DNA from 4 places in the Bacillus sp. JK62 genome. Region 1 is predicted to be linked to each of the others. Evidence: riboswitches for the same ligand, from Rfam matches in the RefSeq annotation. Region 1 holds a riboswitch; each other region holds the start of a gene.
What was found. Region 1 has a riboswitch for thiamine pyrophosphate ahead of thiC (phosphomethylpyrimidine synthase ThiC). Riboswitches for the same ligand answer to the same signal wherever they lie in the genome.

Region 1 (4,400 bases):
AGGCTGAATGGTGAATGAACCAGTGACTCGGAAAGAATGGATTGTAGCGTATTTCCGGTGCTCTTCATCATCTTTTACAATGACGTACCGTGTGTTAAGCTGTAAATCAATATAGCGGATGTCCTGAGAGATTTTCCCGCCGTTGACATGTACAAGTTCCTCTTACTTCTTCTCCTGGATAATATGCGTCTTTCTCTAAAATTGTATCTACTTTTGCGGCACCGATTCCTGCACTTGCCGCAAGTTTTTTAAAATGACATGTTAAATTTTCCCCTTTTTCTTTTTCTCAACAGATATACGTAAGAAGGAGGAAAAAAGATTCATTTAATTCATGCTTTTTTTCTATTATTTGTCCGCCTTCGGACAGACTAAGAAAGCAAAGGAGCGGATTGAAACGGATAAAGAAAGTATGGTTGCTGATGAATTACATAGAATGTTTTTGGCCGGTGAGCTGCAAATTACGGTAGAGGAGGATATAAACAATATTTCTGAAAGGCTGAGAAACGGCGATCTCAATTTAGAGCGATTAAGCGGTGAAGACGCGATTATAAAAGAAACGGTAAATGAGGCTTTAAGAAGAGTGGAGAAATAAAACAAAGAGACGGGATCTCAAGACATCGTCTTTTTTGTATGACTTTGTTACAGTTCTCTGCAAGATAAAAGCGAATCGATCTGAAATTGTTTATCCAGGAGCCAACCTTTTCCCAACAGGAGTTCTGACAGTTCTCCATGCAGATGAACAGCTGCATCTAATTGATCATGCAACGCTGTTCTAAGGCCGGGATTTGTGGTTTCTGTTATTGCGGCAGTATACTTTTTTACGCTGGTCTGTTAAGAAAATACTTATCTCTGCATGTATACAACTGCTATAATGAATAACAAATTTTCCGGGGGAAGCGGGATGATGAAACAGATTATTGCGATGGGCGGCGGAGGATTCTCGATGGAGCCGGAAAATTTATCCCTCGATCAATATGTCATCAAGCAATCAGAGCGAAAGTCGCCTCGTATTTGTTTTTTGCCGACGGCGAGCGGGGATTCCCAAAACTATATTCAGCGGTTTTATCGTGCATTTCAAACACTTGATTGTGTGCCGTCTCATTTATCGCTGTTTAAGCCGCCGTCAACAGATTTAGCTTCGTTTCTAATGGAAAAGGACGTGATTTATGTCGGCGGGGGAAATACGCGGAATATGCTTGTGTTGTGGAAGGAGTGGGGATTGGATCGTATTCTGAGAGAAGCATGGAAGAGCGGTGTGGTGTTAGCCGGATTAAGCGCAGGTGCAATCTGCTGGTTTGAAGAAGGAGTGACAGATTCAGCCGGGCCGCTGACCAGTATGAAAAGTTTAGGTTTTTTGCAAGGGAGCTTTTGTCCTCATTATGACGGGGAAAAGGATCGGAGACCGGCATACCACCAGCTGATAGCTAACGAATTCTTGTGCAATGGCTATGCGGCGGACGATGGAGCGGCTCTCCATTTCATAAATGATCAGCTGTTTCAGAGAGTGAGTTCAAGACCGTACGCAAAGGCATATCAGGTGATGAGGGGTGAACATGGGATATCTGAAATCCCGCTGCCTGTCAAATATTTGGGTTGAATTAGCTGAATATTTTCTATATTTCACTTTTTTTTCGATTGGTTTTATGTTAAGATGAGTCCGAAATCAATAGTTACTGGGGGTGCCCGTCTGAGCGGGCTGAGAGAGAAGCGGCGGCTTCTTAACCCTTTGGACCTGATCTGGTTCGTACCAGCGTGGGGAAGTAAAGGTTTTATTATTGTTGATGAAAACAATAATAGTTTCTTTCTGACTGCAAAACCGGGTTCTTCTTTGAACCCGGTTTTTTTGTGCTGGTGCTGAGCTTGGTTCTGTTATTCAAATGATAAAGGAGAGATTTGTATGCAAAATCAATCAGTACAGCAAGCGAACATTTCCATTATGTCGAGCTTTTCCGGCAGTAAAAAGGTTTATGCAGAAGGTTCTTCGCCCGACATACGAGTGCCGATGCGGGAAATCAGCCTTAGTCCGACAACGGGGGCGTTCGGGGAAGAGGAGAATGCGCCGGTCCGTGTTTATGATACGAGCGGACCGTATACAGACCCGGATGTACAGATTGATATTCATGAAGGTCTGGGGGCGCTCCGCACAAAGTGGATTACCGGGCGTGGAGATGTAGAAGAATATAACGGCCGGACCGTGAGACCTGAAGACAACGGCTATAAAAAAGAGGGCCGTGCCGCCGAATACCCCGGCCTGCAGCGGAAACCGCTTCGGGCCAAGCCGGGGAAAAATGTAACACAATTGCATTATGCGAGAAAAGGCATCATTACGCCGGAAATGGAGTTTATCGCAATTCGCGAGCATGTGTCTCCCGAATTTGTCAGAGACGAGGTAGCCAGCGGCCGGGCGATTATTCCTTCTAACGTCAACCACCCGGAAAGCGAGCCGATGATTATCGGCCGGAATTTTCATGTGAAAATTAATGCCAATATCGGCAACTCGGCTGTTACATCTTCTATCGAAGAAGAAGTCGAAAAAATGACGTGGGCGATTCGCTGGGGCGCCGATACGATGATGGATTTATCCACGGGAAAAGACATTCATACGACGCGTGAATGGATTATCCGCAACTGCCCCGTGCCTGTGGGGACGGTGCCGATTTATCAGGCGCTTGAAAAAGTTAATGGCATTGCCGAGGATTTAACGTGGGACATTTATCGTGACACATTGATTGAGCAGGCGGAGCAGGGCGTGGATTATTTCACCATCCATGCCGGCGTATTGCTTCGTTACGTCCCGTTAACGGCCAAACGCACGACGGGAATCGTATCCCGCGGCGGGGCGATTATGGCGCAATGGTGCCTGGCTCATCATCAGGAAAGCTTTCTGTACACGCATTTTGAAGAAATTTGTGAAATCATGAAGACCTATGATATCGCTTTTTCACTTGGTGACGGGCTTCGTCCCGGTTCGATCGCGGATGCCAATGATGAAGCGCAGTTTGCGGAATTGGAGACTCTCGGAGAATTGACGGAGATTGCGTGGAAGCACGATGTGCAAGTGATGATCGAAGGACCGGGTCATGTGCCGATGCATAAAATTAAGGAAAACATGGACAAGCAGCTGGAAATTTGTAAAGAGGCGCCTTTTTACACGCTCGGCCCATTAACGACGGATATCGCTCCGGGCTATGACCACATTACTTCAGCGATCGGCGCGGCGATGATCGGCTGGTACGGGACGGCGATGCTTTGCTATGTCACGCCGAAGGAGCATTTGGGGCTGCCGAATCGTGATGATGTAAGAGAAGGCGTCATTACGTACAAAATCGCGGCACATGCCGCAGACCTTGCTAAAGGGCATCCGGGTGCACAGATCCGTGACGATGCTCTGTCTAAGGCGCGGTTTGAATTCCGTTGGCGTGATCAATTTCATTTGTCACTTGATCCTGAAAGAGCAATGGAATATCATGATGAAACACTGCCGGCTGAAGGCGCAAAAACGGCTCACTTCTGTTCGATGTGCGGCCCGAAGTTCTGCAGCATGAGAATTTCTCAGGATATTCGTGATTATGCGAAGGAAAACGGACTTACTGAAGACGAGGCCGTCAATGAAGGGCTGAAAGAAAAAGCAAAAGAGTTTGCAGAGAAGGGAAGCCGCTTATATCAATAAAAGAAAAGATGAAGATGGAGTGTGTCCATCTTCATCTTTTTTAGAAAAACGGTGAACGGCGAAGCGGCGGAATGCTCTGCTCGAAGCGGAATATATTTTCCGGATCATATTTCGTTTTGATTTGACGGAGGCGGTGAACATTTTCTCCGTAATACGTTTGCAGCCAGTTTCTGATTTCTCTATCAGGCCAATTCACATAATCTCCCATCGTTTCTCTTGATAGGGACGTTCTCAGTCCTTCGATCCAGCGGACATTTTGTCTTTCTTCTTCAGCAGATGTCCAAGTTGTAATATATTCTTGGGCAATGATTGCGTTGCGATAGTAGAATGCCGTTTGGTCCGGAGCGATCCGTCCGGCCGCCCCGCCGAGAGATTGCTGCCAGACACTGGCGTTTTCGTTCGGAGCGTGCTCTAAATAGCGCTTTAAAGTGGATATTGCGCGTGTTGATAATGGTTTTTCAATAAAGGATCCTGACCGCTTCATCTTTTGCGGCTGATTGCCTCCCGGGCTGTTAAAAAAGGCTGCCGCTTTAATAAATGGCACTGTCTTGACCATGCCGCTTGTCGGTTTTCCCGCTTTCATTAACGGAGCCAGCAGTTCTTTCAGCTCCTCTTTTGTCCCGGTAAATTGACCGAGCGCTTCTATGCGGTTGACTTCCTTAGGCCAAAACTGAATTGATGAGGTAAGCCGGTTGTCTGTAAATGGAGCCCAACGCTGCCACGTGTTAAA
Region 2 (4,400 bases), on a different contig from region 1:
GAGCCATTCATTTCTTTCTTCTCCGTAAGAATATTCTTTCCCCGGTATTCCATTGCGGAAGGTTGAAAATTCAATCCCGGTTGAATCAGGATTCGTATCGAGTATGACAAATGAAGCTCCTGGTTTTAACACACGAAAAATTTCATTTATGATACCTTTGATACGCTGGTCACTATCCGTATTAATAAAAACATAACAGGCCATTGCAGCATCAACCGAGTGATCTGGTAAGAAGGAAAGATTATCGTGTTCAATTAAATGATAGTCCACATGAGGATGTTGTCTTTTTGCCTTTGCTATATCTAACATCTTCCTTGATTCATCGACTGCGATCACATTGCAGCCTATTCTGTCAGCCAGCCTATAAGCTACCTTTCCCGGACCGCATCCGAAATCCAGCACCTTTTTAATCTCCGCTTTATCAAAAGTACGAAAAACAAACTCAAAACCTAACGTTTGTTCTAAAACGTCATTATAAGCATCGAATTTACCAGCAACACTGTCTTCTTTCCATGAAGTTTTCATTGAATTTCCTCCTTTTGCTCAATTGAGAAATAATGAGACCACTTATTCCTGACGAAAAATTGATATATAGGAAGTAAACTTTGAAATAGAGAATGACCCATATCCCGTTTATATGCAATATGCTGGTATATACTGAAAAGGAAAAGAATCTGTTTCCAGTAATCAGGTAAATCGAGCATTTCAATATCGTTTTTAGTCATAGAAATTTGATCTTTCCTAAGTAATTCTTCATACTTTAAGACTGTTTCAATGGACGGCCAGTTATTTCCCTCAGGCATTTTCGGAAATTCAAATTCCGGAATATCATGGTGATTTTCAGCTTCTTCAAGCACCGTTTTCGCCCATTCATGATCTGAATCATAAATATGGATTGATCCCGCATTATGAAAATATTCTCCGACTTCTAAACGCAGTTCTCTGGCCATTAATTCCTGCATGAAGGTAAATGAGAAAAGATCACTGATCATCCCGCGAAAAGCATCATTTGCACGCATGACAGAAGACATGTATAATTCGCCTTCCCTCACAAAAAACTGCAAACCGATTGTGCAGGAAACATCTATATTTTCTGAAACGAAGAGTTCCGAAGCATCGAATATTTGAATAAATGCCCTTTTTGAATCAATATCTTCTTGTGTCAAAAGATTTTTTATTCTATTCCATTGATTTAGTTTTGCATTTCCGAATTCAAATATTTTAGGCCCATACGCAGTGCCTGTTAATGTTTTTTTATTCATTGAATATGAAGGCATTTTTTTATTGTAATAACTGATAAAATCTAAGTCGTTACTCCCCGATAAATACCATAACACTTCAGCAAAATTAAACACGATATTGGTTTTTCTTGAGGATAAATAAGTGACACGTTCTATTGGATTTTCCAGAGTCAGATGGTAGTTCAATTGTTCTCTGCTTTTTTGTCCGCGCGGTGAATTGAAAAATTCAGGGTTGTGATAGATGTCATACAGCGTTTCCGTATATGCTTCATGAAAAGTTCTCTTTCTCATTGAGATTCCGCCTTATATGCTGCAAAGATATTTTTAATGTTCTCTAATAAATCATCTGTATCTTTATAGCTGATGTACTCAACATCCGCCACTGCATTTAACCCTTGAATTAAGAAAGCATAATCCTTGTCCTTTTCTAGAAATAGCACGATCTTTTTTTTCAAGGCAGAAGCCCATCCAATTTCTATATGTGTTCCGGGAGAAGCGGGTGATCCGGGGAATGCTGCAAAAAGGTCGCAAGTGCTTATTTCATCAAAATCAATTTTAGTGCATTGAAGGGGTGTCATGAAATCTTTCCCCCACCCTTCCCGCTTGTGAGCATTATGAACCAGCCATCCTTCATTCTCAAAAAAGGAAATTAATGATTCCAGCTTTCCCCTCTCATACGTACTCATCAATCCAGTTTTCTCATCTACTAAACTTTTAAAAGGCCCTGCCAGAAAAACTTTTTTCGTCGCCACTTCATATCACCCTTTCAAAATAAATAAAGCCACTTTCCTCTATGGAAAGTGGCTTAAATATAGATAAGATAAAGAATCTCTCTAATTTTTCACTTCCCTACGCTGGTATTAACCAAATCAGGTTCAAAGGGTCAGGACGTATTGTCTCTTCTCAGCTATTAAAGCTCCCCTAGTGACTTTTTATAAATATTTACTTTAATTCTATGCTATTCCATATAAATAGTCAAACAATGACCGGCAAAAAGCGCTGCGGATATCTCTGGGATTTCCCTTCCTTGCAGCTTACCCACTAGTTTTAAAACCTTCCGGCCTCTTTTTTCCTGCCAACGAATAAGGTCACGGCCACACTCGCTGAACTGACCAAAGTCCCCAGAACGGCAGCAAGAATTGTCAAAAAGCCATGGGGAATCAGAAATCCAATCGGAATGAGGCCCGCAAACGTGAGAACGATAAAACATTGATAGACTCCGGATATGATTCTCACAACCAAGCTGCTAAAAAAGGACATGACGAATGGCGGAATGAACAAACATAAAATGATTCCGAGTGAGATCAATAAAATCATAGGCTCGTCAAAAGAAATGACACGATCACCGGGAGACTCTTCAGCCGCCGCGAATACAGCAAATATAGACATCATCAGCGTAAGAAAAACAAGAAAAAACCTTTTCAGCAACGTTATGACTCCTTTTTATAAAAACGGGTATCCTTTTTCAATCACAATAACCATTTTATGTTATCAAATGAAATAATATGAAGTCAATTGATGAATGAATAATGTAATAAACGGCTTGCTGCTGTGTCGGTCTTATATAAGGCGGAAAACCAATCCGTACAGAATCAATATTGGTTTTCTCGATGTGTTTCATCAGTTTGACGGCATCACTGGTTCTTACGGCTGAAACCCCGAACTTCAGTTCAACATCTTCAAATTTTCGCTGATTAACATACTCAATGATCTGAAGGCGCTCATCCATGCTGAGTGAATGCTGTTCACCAGTCGTGCCGCATATGAGTAACGAATGGATACCGCTGTTTTTCAAATGTTCGACATTAGGATCAAATCCTGCTGAATATAAACGTTCATCTTCATGAAAAGGCGTAGGGATAGCAATAAAATTTGCATGAGAGTGACCTCCAAGTACTATTCTTGAATATCTGCAGAGTATCATATAACACTGTCTGACATTTAAAAAAGTACAGTTTCAGATAACCCAACATGTCAGATGTAAAGGCTGACACACAAAAAAGGCAGGCAAAGAGAGCCTGCTTCATTGCTTCATCCTATAGCGATTCATTCTCTGGATTGCTTGACAAATAAGAGTAATAAGGCAAACTAAATATAAAAATTGTACTAATGAGGCGGGGTTTTATGATTTTAGATTTAAAAGGTGAAACGCACATGGATCATCTTGTGGGAATGCTGTATTCTGCCGTTAATGAAAATTACTGCCGCTTAATATCCATTGTGTCAGACATGTCACAGCAAGAGATCGATTATAAAGGACCAAATCAAACATACAATAGTACAGCTCAGCTAATAAGACACTTAGCATATGTTGATCTCAACTGGATATTTAGAATAAAGGGTGAACCGATACCAAAGCAGCTTGAAGAGAAGTATGGACCAATGTTAGATCAGAACAATAAGATCCCTTTCATTTCCGGTGTTTCATTAAAACAAATTCTCACTGATTATGAAGAAGTATTCAGCATGTTTAAGTCTGTTTGTTATCAGCTAACTGACGATCAGCTGAATCACACAGTAGATTATGAAGCAGATAAACAAGCAACCATTCAATGGGGAATATGGCATATGGCAGACCATAATAGATATCATCAAGCTCATATTAATCAGCTTCGCAAATGGTTTGAAGAGAAACAGAAACCTGGCTGTTAAAGCCGCTTTTAGGAGGAGCAAGGATAAATTTATTACAAATTCATTTTCACTGACTGCCAATCAATTAAAATGGTCAGACAAAAAACCACATTTGCTGTTGAGTAGTTGTGGAATAAAGCATCGCATCAACTGCACTATGACAAGCTGAAACGTTAATATTTTGTGTTTCAGCCATTCGATCGCTATATTTGATCATGCTGTCCCAATACGATTTTTTTTATAGTCTTTGCCGCAGCAAAGTCCTCTGGAATCCTATACTAATCTTCCGCAGCCGCTGCATCGGCCTTTGTCACATGAACTGTACCAAACGGATGGTTGGGAGGAGCGTAAATTGAATATAGTTTTAACGGCGTATTACCCGTATTAATCACATTGTGCCACGTGCCGGCAGGGACAACAATGGCATAATCATCATAGACATTTCTTCGGAAACTTAAATGATCTTTACTCTTGCCCATTTTAACTAGCCCTCGGCCTTGCTCAATCCGTAAGAATTGATCTACGTTA
Region 3 (4,400 bases), 270 kb from region 1:
GAAGCTTTGGCAAGCCTTGCGATTCGGACCGCCTCTTCAGCCGTTGCGGCGCCGGCCGTATTCGGCAGAAGCGTGTATTTAGACAAGTCAAGCTGTTCGAGAAAGTTAGGCTGAGACTCTTCAAAGATGTTCATCCGCCGCACCGCAAAGGTTAAAATATCTGATTCCGAGACGGCCACCGCCTCTTTCTGAATCTCAAAACTCGGATATTTTCCCGTTCCTAACAGCAATCTTGACCGAAACTGTTTTCCGCCTATTGTTAACATCCTCATCCGCCCCCTACAAAATGGACAATTTCTATGACATCGCGGTCACACAAACTTGTATTTTCATAATTCTTTTTTTCAATGATTTCTTTATTTCTCTCCACAACTACGATTCTTTGATCAAGCTGGTACGATTCAAGCAAATCCTGAACCGTCCCCTCTTTTCGATTCCAATCAATTTGTTTTCCGTTCAGCTGAAGGATCATATATGAACAGCCTCCTTGCGATCGATTCGAAACGCTTCTTCCCATTCCCGTTTGACTTGTTGCCCCAAGATCATATCCCGCACCATTACAGCCGTTGCCGGCGCCAACAGGATGCCGTTCCGAAAATGGCCGGCGGCGAAGATGATGCCGCTGTCTTCAGGATGCCGCCCGATAAACGGCTTGCCGTCTTTTGTTCCCGGCCTGAGCCCCGCCCAAAACCGGTCTATTTTCATATGTTCGATGGCGGGAAGCATGGTTTTCGCTTTTGCAATGACGGCCTCAATTCCTCCGATGTCAGGCGTATCGCTCCAGTCACCCTGTTTCATCGTGGCGCCGATGACAAGCCGGCCGCTTTTTCTCGGGACGACATAACAATGATCATGGTAAAGGGTTTTGGTCAGCGGGGTATCGTCATTCCACACGGAAAGGCATTCTCCTTTCACAGGAAAAAAAGGCTGTCCCAAGCCGAGCTGGCTGAAAAACCGGCCGCTCCATACACCGCTTGCAACTGCGACTTTGTCAGCATAAACATCCCCGCCGGACGTTGTGATGCAGTATTCTCCGTTCACCCGTTTTACGGAAGTAACTTGTGTATGCTCATATATGTCAGCGCCATAGCGCCGCGCCCCTTTTGCATACGCTTTGCAAACATAGTACGGTTCGACATGGACATCGTCTTTTATAAAACTGGCGCCGAGAATGTCTTTTGAAGCGTAAGGCTCTTTTTCAAGGGCATCTTCCGCTGAAAGCCAAGTGACGGAAGGCAGATCATCCATCTTCCGTAAACGGGCGATATCTTCTTCGGTATACGCCAGTTTAAGCATTCCGCCGTTATGGCGCCTGATGTCAATGCCGCAAACTTCCTCAAGCTCTTGCCCAGCCGCTTCATACAGCCTTTGACTGTGCATGGCAAAATCAAAAAACGCATCCCGGTTTTCACATTCTGCATGAGCGCCCAGCATTCCCGCGGCAGCGCTTGTCGTTTTTCGGCCGACTTCTCCGCCTTCAAACAAGACAACGTTCTGCTGCGTCTTCGCCAGCTCATAAGAAATGGCGCACCCGATAATTCCGCCGCCGATCACCGCCGTATCATAGTGCTTCTTCATAATCGGCCTCCCTTACCGCGCGTGCATACCGTTTTGCCGCCTCCTCGGGATTTTCAGCTGAGAAAATGCCTGACATGACGGCAATTCCGTCCGGCTTCGCCTGCTTTGTGTGTCCGATCGTCTGCAGTGTCATTCCGCCGATTGCGATAACGGGGATGGAAAGCGTGCGTTTGATCTCTGAAAGCAGGCTGATGCCTCTTGCTTCAAGTCCTTGTTTACATTCGGTTTCAAATATATGGCCGAACACCACATAATCCGCATCTTCCTTTTCAGCTTGGATGGCTTCTTCCAGCGAATGAACCGAACGTCCGATATGAAGATGGGGAAATCTGCTTCGCACCTGCTTTACGGAAAAGCTGCGGGACGGAAGCTGAACACGGTGTATGTTGGCAAAAAGCGCGATATCCGCCCTGTCATTGATGATCAATTTGTCCTTATCCGCACCGCCCTTTTTCAAAAGGGACAAAAGCTGCATGATCTCTCCCGCTGTTTTATCCCGCTCACGGATATGGATAAAGCTCACTTCGCGCTGAATCGATAGAATATCCTCGGCCAGCTCGGCAACGGGTTTGCGATTATCAGTTACCGCGTGCAGCTCCAAAGGATTCCACCTCTTTTCCGTCCTTCTCGGACCAGCCTTCTTTTTGATAAGCCATTCCCCAAAATTGATATTCATAATAGCTTGAAATCACAAAATTCTCTTTCATTTTCGCGCGGATTTCCTCTGTGCTGTTTTCAGCAATCTCGTCAAAACGGCTGATCTGTTCTTCGACCTGCTGTCTGAACCAGTCTCCGCCGTATGTACCGATCCATTTTTCATAAATCGGATGCTCCGGTTTGCACTCTTTTAAGTGTTCGCCGACTTCATAATAAAGCCAATAACAGGGCAGAAGCGCAGCTAATATTTCTCCAAAATTCCCGCTCATCACCGATCTGTACATATGAGACGTATAAGAATAGGCGGTCGGTGCCGGTTTAAATGCCGCACGCTCTTCTTCCGTAATCCCTAAAAGCTCCGTAAACTCGCGGTGCAGCGCCATTTCCGCTTCATATGTCCCTTGAGCGTGGCCCGCCATCCTGCCCGTCGTAAACAAGTCTTCGGCATATGCGGCGCCGAACGCCTGAACTTTTGCAAAATGCGTCAAATAGTAGGAATCTTGCAGCACGTAATAGCTGAAACGGTCTATCGGCAGGCTTCCGTCACCGATTCCCGTTACAAACGGATGAACAAAACTTCCGTCCCACCATTCGGCAGCCGCCTGTCTGCATTCTTCAGAAAATGTCATCATGTCTTCCCCCCTGATAAAATAAAAAAACCACTTTCCCGCATCGGAAAAGTGGTTTGGAATTTAAATGGATAAAAGGAACCCCAAAAAAATACCGCTCCACTTCCCTACGCAGGTCTGAACCTGTTCAAGTTATGAGGGTCTAAAAGTCTCACTTTTATCTCAGCCCTTATGAAGGACACCCCTAGTGGTCATACGATTAATGATTTATTTGTTATGCCTTCTATATTATCACGAATTGGAATTTGGTCAAGCTTCAAGGACTTTTCTCAGTTCCGACACGTAGTTGCGCGAGCCCGTGACGATGAGACGGTCTCCTGTTTTCAGCCGCGTGTCTCCGTGCGGAACGATGCTGTCCACACCTCTGAAAATCCGGACGAAAATCACATCGCCCATCAGCGGAAATTCCCGCAGAATGATGCCGTTATACGCCGGGTTTTCCAGATTGATCTGATATAACGAAGACTCCTCATTCGTCAGGAGGCTCATCACGCCCGGCGCCTCAATTAACGCGCGCAGCAGCGTTTTTGTAGACAGAAGGATAGAAAAAATACTGATGCCCTCTTCTTTCAGTTTTGTTTCATGCTCAACCGAGCCGACGCTTGCGATGATACGCTCAGTCCCTTTCTCTTTCGCTAGTAAGGCGATTTCAGCGTTCACATCTTCATTTCCCGTCGCCACGACAAGAATATCCGTTTTAAAAATACCGTGCGACTCAAGCGTGCCGGGCTCGTAATCAGAAATCGTGTCAACCGAAAAAACGGATTCCGCAAGCGTTTCCCCGGCATTTTCCTGATACACATGGACGACCCGTACTTCATATTCCTCCTCTGGCAATTCCAGCGTAACCGGGAGCGTCATTTGGTTGGCGCCGATAAATGTGATGCGCTTTTTTTCCTGCGGCGCGCTTTGCCGTTTGAATAATTTCTTAAAGCCGATCGGCGTGATGATGCTGGCAATAACCGCAACTAAAGTCAGCGCGCCGGACATATTGGCGCTGATAATGTGGAGCCTTTCTCCGATCGTAGCCGCCGCGATAACAAGCGACAGCGTGGACGTCAGCAAAAAGCCCGAAGCAAACACGGTTCTTTTGTCGTACCATTTCTTTAAATAAAACACCGGGAACATTTTGCTGATAAACAGCGCAAGCAGAAGCAGCGGAATCATCGTTAATGTTTTCGGATCTTGGAAAAGCGTCCAAATGTCCAATTTCACCCCGACCATGACGAAAAAGATCGGAATTAAAAACCCGTAGCCGAAGGAATCCAGCTGTTCCACCATTTCTTTATTCGGAGACAGAAGCGATACCAGAACGCCTGCCAAAAACGCGCCGAGAATATTTTCCGCCCCGAGAGATTCCGATAAAGCGACAAGCACGATAATCAGTGTGAAAATGGCTCTCGTTCCGATCTGCACGGTGCCTTTAGACATCGACTGCACAAATGAACGGTGTTTAAAGATCCGGCCGAAGAAATACAGCACGACCCCCGCGGCAAAGAGAATCAACAGAAGCCACATATTTCCGCTGTCTTCTCC
Region 4 (4,400 bases), on a different contig from region 1:
GCTGCAAGGATTGCCGCCGCCGGATGTTTATTTCTGTAAAATGGCGGTGCATATTTTTCCCACCCGAGGAGATACTTAACGTTGTACAGCAGCTCCTAGTGGGAGGGAAAAACGTGTCAAGAAATAAAGTCGAAATTTGCGGGGTGGATACCTCCAAATTACCGGTGCTCAAGAATGAAGAGATGAGAAAGCTGTTTAGGCAATTGCAGGATGAGGGCGATGATTCAGCGAGGGAAAAGCTTGTAAACGGCAATCTGCGCCTTGTCTTAAGCGTCATTCAGAGGTTTAACAACAGAGGAGAGTATGTTGATGACTTATTTCAGGTCGGCTGCATCGGACTAATGAAATCCATTGATAATTTTGACCTAAGCCATAATGTTAAGTTTTCAACATACGCTGTACCGATGATCATCGGAGAAATCCGCAGATATTTGCGGGATAACAATCCGATCCGCGTCTCGAGGTCGCTTCGCGATATCGCATATAAAGCGCTTCAAGTAAGAGAGCGGTTAATCAGTGAGACAAGCAGGGAGCCGACAGCAGAGGAAATCGCCAAAGTTCTTGAAGTGCCCCATGAAGAAATTGTGTTTGCCCTTGACGCCATTCAGGATCCGGTTTCACTGTTTGAGCCGATTTATAATGACGGCGGCGATCCGATCTACGTGATGGACCAGATCAGCGATGAGCGCAACAAGGATACACAATGGATTGAGGAGCTGGCTCTGAAAGAAGGCATGAGAAGACTGAACGAACGGGAAAAAATGATTTTGCGAAAGCGCTTTTTCCAAGGGAAAACCCAAATGGAGGTCGCTGAAGAAATCGGGATATCCCAAGCTCAGGTCTCAAGGCTTGAAAAGGCAGCCATTAAACAAATGAATAAGAATATCCATCAATAACGGAAAAAGCCTTTAAACCTTGTTTAAAGGCTTTTTTCATGCGATGGTTTACGTTTGCAAAAAAGTGATGTATTCTAATGTGTAAAAGTTTTTAGAAAATTTAAATAAAGTAAACGGGGGAAACTGCAATGATTTTACAGCTGGACAGTGTGTCATTAAAAAGAAACGGGAAATGGATTTTGAAAGATATTAACTGGCGCGTCGAGAAAAACGAAAATTGGGTGCTGTACGGATTAAACGGAGCCGGAAAAACGGCTTTGCTGAATATGTTATGCTCTTATTACTTCCCCACTTCAGGAGAGATGCAGGTGCTCGGCCATCAGTTCGGCAAAACAGAGCTCGGTGACAGGCTCAGAAGGAAAATCGGCCTTGTTTCGGCAGGTCTTCAGCACAAATTATATGCCGCGGACTCCGCTTTTGAAATCGCCCTCAGCGGCGCGTACGCCTCAATCGGGCTGTACGAAACTCCGAGTGAGCAGGTAAGGGAAAAAGCGATCGGTCTTCTGAAGGATTTGGGCGCCATCAGTTACGCCGACAGACGGTATGAAACATTATCACAAGGGGAAAGACAAAGAGCGCTGATTGCGCGGGCGCTTATGGCTGATCCCAAACTGCTGATTTTGGACGAACCCGTGACGGGTCTTGATTTTATGGCAAGGGAGCAGCTGCTGGACACGATTACGTCGATCGCCGAAAAAGAAAATGCGCCGTCCATCCTTTATGTCACCCATCACGCTGAAGAAATTCTGCCGGTATTTGATCAGGCGCTGCTTTTAAAACAAGGCGAGGTGTTCGCCTCCGGGAAAATCAGGGACATGCTTTCTGACGAGCGGCTTACAGCGTTTTTCGATACGCCTGTCAATGTCTTATGGAACAATGGCCGCCCGTTTTTAACACGTGCAAAAGCGGTATCATCCGTCAAATAACATCAATTCACCCTGGGGGTGCTGCTGACATGCAGCTGAGAGAGACGTTGTCTCAACCCTTAACGGACCTGATCCGGATCATGCCGGCGGAGGGAAGCGGTGAAAAAAGCGGAGGAAGATCCGTTTTTTACCCGTTTCATTTTAATGAAACGGGTTTTTTGATACAGCCAAAGGGGAGATTTCCAATGCATCAGATTGATATGCTGTTACACCAGGCGGATAAACGGCGGGGCGATTTAATACAAATAGCTGAAAGGTTGATCGCCTTTCCGACACCGGCTCCGCCTGCAAGAAATACAACAGAAGCCCAAAAGTGGGTGGCCGGCTTTTTAAAAGAAACGGGCTGCTCGGTCGATATGTGGGATGTGTATCCGGAAGATCCGAATGTAGTCGGTGTTTTAAAAGGGACAGATTCAAGCAGGCATCAAAGCCTGATTTTAAACGGACACATTGATGTGGCAGAAGCCGGGGGCGAAGACTGGAACTCTGACCCGTTTCAGCCGCTCGTAAAAGACGGCATGCTGATCGGAAGGGGCGCCGCTGATATGAAAGGGGGTTTGGCGTGTGTTCTTTTCTCTCTGAAGCTGATCCATGATGCCGGCATTAAGCTTCCGGGCGACCTCATTGTACAGTCTGTAATCGGAGAAGAAGTCGGCGAGGCGGGGACGCTGGAATGCTGCAAACGCGGCTATCACGCGGATTTTGCGGTTGTCGCGGATACGAGCAGCCTGCATATTCAAGGGCAGGGCGGTGTCATCACCGGCTGGATAGAATTGAAAAGCAAACAAACATTTCATGACGGCATGAGGCGCAATATGATTCATGCGGGCGGAGGCACATTCGGAGCGAGCGCCATCGAAAAAATGGCGAAAATCATCACTGCCTTGGGAGAGCTGGAGCGCCACTGGGCGGTAACGAAAAGCTATCCCGGCATTGCGCCCGGCACCAATACGATCAACCCCGCCGTCATTGAAGGCGGAAGACACGCAGCGTTTGTCGCCGATGAATGCCGGTTATGGATCACCGTCCACTTTTATCCGAACGAAACGCACGAACAAGCAGCCGCAGAAATCGAAGACTATATTAATCGTGTCGCTGACAGTGATCTGTGGCTCAAAGAAAACAGGCCGGTGTTCAAATGGGGCGGATCTTCGATGATTGAAGACAGAGGAGAGGTGTTCCCGGCGCTGGAAATCGATCCGGATCATCCGGCAGTTTCTGTCTTGGCTGCATCACACTCTGCCGTCAAAAAACAGGAGCCCGTCATTGATGTTTCCCAAACCGTAACAGACGGAGGATGGCTTTATCAGGCCGGGATTCCGAGCGTCATATACGGCCCCGGCGATTTAAAAAACGCCCACTCCGTAAACGAGGAAGTGTCCGTTGATGAGCTTATGGACTATACGAAAATCATGCTGAGATTTATTCTCGGCTGGTGCAGCCGCAAAAAAGATTGCCCGATGTGACAAGGTTCAGCCCGGCCGTTCATATAATAGGAAAAAGAACGGGCAAAGGGCGTGATACGGATGATCAGCATATCTGAATTTCAAATAAAAGATGTGGTAAACGTATCGAACGGAAAAAAACTCGGAAGCATCGGGGATATTGATATTAACGTGACAACGGGAAAAATTCAGGCGATTATTTTAGGCGGCAGCGGAAAAGTTCTCGGTTTTTTCGGAAAAGAAGAGGAAATGATCATTCCTTGGCGAAATATAGTTAAAATTGGGGAAGATGTCATCTTAGTGCGTGTAAATGAACCAAAGGGGGGAGCGTAATCCTCCCTTTACTTGTAAAAAGCCGGAAATCTCAATGTTTCCGGCACATTTATTTATCTCATTTTTCAATCAGCCGCTAAACGTATGCTTAAAATTGTGTTAAAATGAGTGGGAAATTACGCTTTTTTAATGTTTGTCGAAAGGTTGGATCTCCATGAATACATATCACCCGTTTAGTCTTACCACCCCCTCGGCACTCATGATAGAAGACTGGAACTGTGTGAATCAGCTTAACACAAAGGTCATCGCCGGATTCACAACGAAAAACGGCGGTGTCAGCAATCCTCCGTATGAGTCATTAAATACCGGATTGCACGTCCGGGACGAAGCTCATGATGTTGTGACAAACCGTGAAGTCATAGCGTCCTTATGCGGTACTGATCTGGATTCCTGGGTGTTCGCCGACCAGACACATGAAAACCGCGTCCGGCGCGTGACAGCCGGGGATAAAGGAAAAGGAGCGAGAGACTATTCTTCCGCATTCCGCGGGACGGACGGGCTCTACACGAAAGATGCGAATCTTTTTTTGGCCCTTTGTTTTGCGGACTGTGTGCCCTTGTATTTTTATGACCCGGTGAAATCCATTATCGGCGCTGCCCATGCCGGATGGAAGGGGACGGTCAAACAAATCGGACGCATCATGACGGAACGCTGGGTAAACGAAGAAGGCTCCCGTTTAACAGATATTCAGGCTGTCATCGGTCCGTCCATCAGCGCGGGAAGCTATACAGTCGACGACCGCGTCATCAATGAAGTGCGGGCGCTGCCCTTTACGGCTGAATCCGCCATATGCGAAACGG

Region 2: linked by a shared signal. The riboswitch ahead of ACWJJ4_RS13335 (TIR domain-containing protein) and the one ahead of thiC (phosphomethylpyrimidine synthase ThiC) in region 1 are both predicted to bind thiamine pyrophosphate.
Region 3: linked by a shared signal. The riboswitch ahead of tenA (thiaminase II) and the one ahead of thiC (phosphomethylpyrimidine synthase ThiC) in region 1 are both predicted to bind thiamine pyrophosphate.
Region 4: linked by a shared signal. The riboswitch ahead of ACWJJ4_RS16420 (acetylornithine deacetylase) and the one ahead of thiC (phosphomethylpyrimidine synthase ThiC) in region 1 are both predicted to bind thiamine pyrophosphate.

What each region holds. Positions count from the first base shown of each region.
Region 1 is NZ_JBSJQA010000003.1:8,450-12,849, forward strand. Features, by position in the region: partial or broken gene ACWJJ4_RS09585 (sporulation protein) at 1-226, opposite strand, end outside; gene ACWJJ4_RS09590 (hypothetical protein) at 389-592, shown strand; partial or broken gene ACWJJ4_RS09595 (spore coat protein) at 640-816, opposite strand; gene ACWJJ4_RS09600 (Type 1 glutamine amidotransferase-like domain-containing protein) at 905-1,597, shown strand; TPP riboswitch at 1,666-1,776, shown strand; gene thiC (phosphomethylpyrimidine synthase ThiC) at 1,898-3,670, shown strand; gene ACWJJ4_RS09610 (FAD-binding oxidoreductase) at 3,711-4,400, opposite strand, start outside.
Region 2 is NZ_JBSJQA010000005.1:163,357-167,756, reverse strand. Features, by position in the region: gene ACWJJ4_RS13345 (class I SAM-dependent methyltransferase) at 1-525, opposite strand, end outside; gene ACWJJ4_RS13340 (thymidylate synthase) at 522-1,532, opposite strand; gene ACWJJ4_RS13335 (TIR domain-containing protein) at 1,529-1,993, opposite strand; TPP riboswitch at 2,071-2,174, opposite strand; gene ACWJJ4_RS13330 (hypothetical protein) at 2,289-2,669, opposite strand; gene ACWJJ4_RS13325 (dihydrodipicolinate synthase family protein) at 2,725-3,165, opposite strand; gene ACWJJ4_RS13320 (DinB family protein) at 3,366-3,893, shown strand; gene ACWJJ4_RS13315 (cupin domain-containing protein) at 4,151-4,400, opposite strand, start outside.
Region 3 is NZ_JBSJQA010000003.1:273,890-278,289, reverse strand. Features, by position in the region: gene thiG (thiazole synthase) at 1-272, opposite strand, end outside; gene thiS (sulfur carrier protein ThiS) at 269-472, opposite strand; gene thiO (glycine oxidase ThiO) at 469-1,578, opposite strand; gene tenI (thiazole tautomerase TenI) at 1,562-2,179, opposite strand; gene tenA (thiaminase II) at 2,157-2,864, opposite strand; TPP riboswitch at 2,952-3,060, opposite strand; gene ACWJJ4_RS10970 (monovalent cation:proton antiporter family protein) at 3,114-4,400, opposite strand, start outside.
Region 4 is NZ_JBSJQA010000006.1:631,762-636,161, reverse strand. Features, by position in the region: gene sigG (RNA polymerase sporulation sigma factor SigG) at 114-896, shown strand; gene ACWJJ4_RS16425 (ABC transporter ATP-binding protein) at 1,025-1,822, shown strand; TPP riboswitch at 1,827-1,934, shown strand; gene ACWJJ4_RS16420 (acetylornithine deacetylase) at 2,008-3,288, shown strand; gene ACWJJ4_RS16415 (YlmC/YmxH family sporulation protein) at 3,349-3,600, shown strand; gene pgeF (peptidoglycan editing factor PgeF) at 3,755-4,400, shown strand, end outside.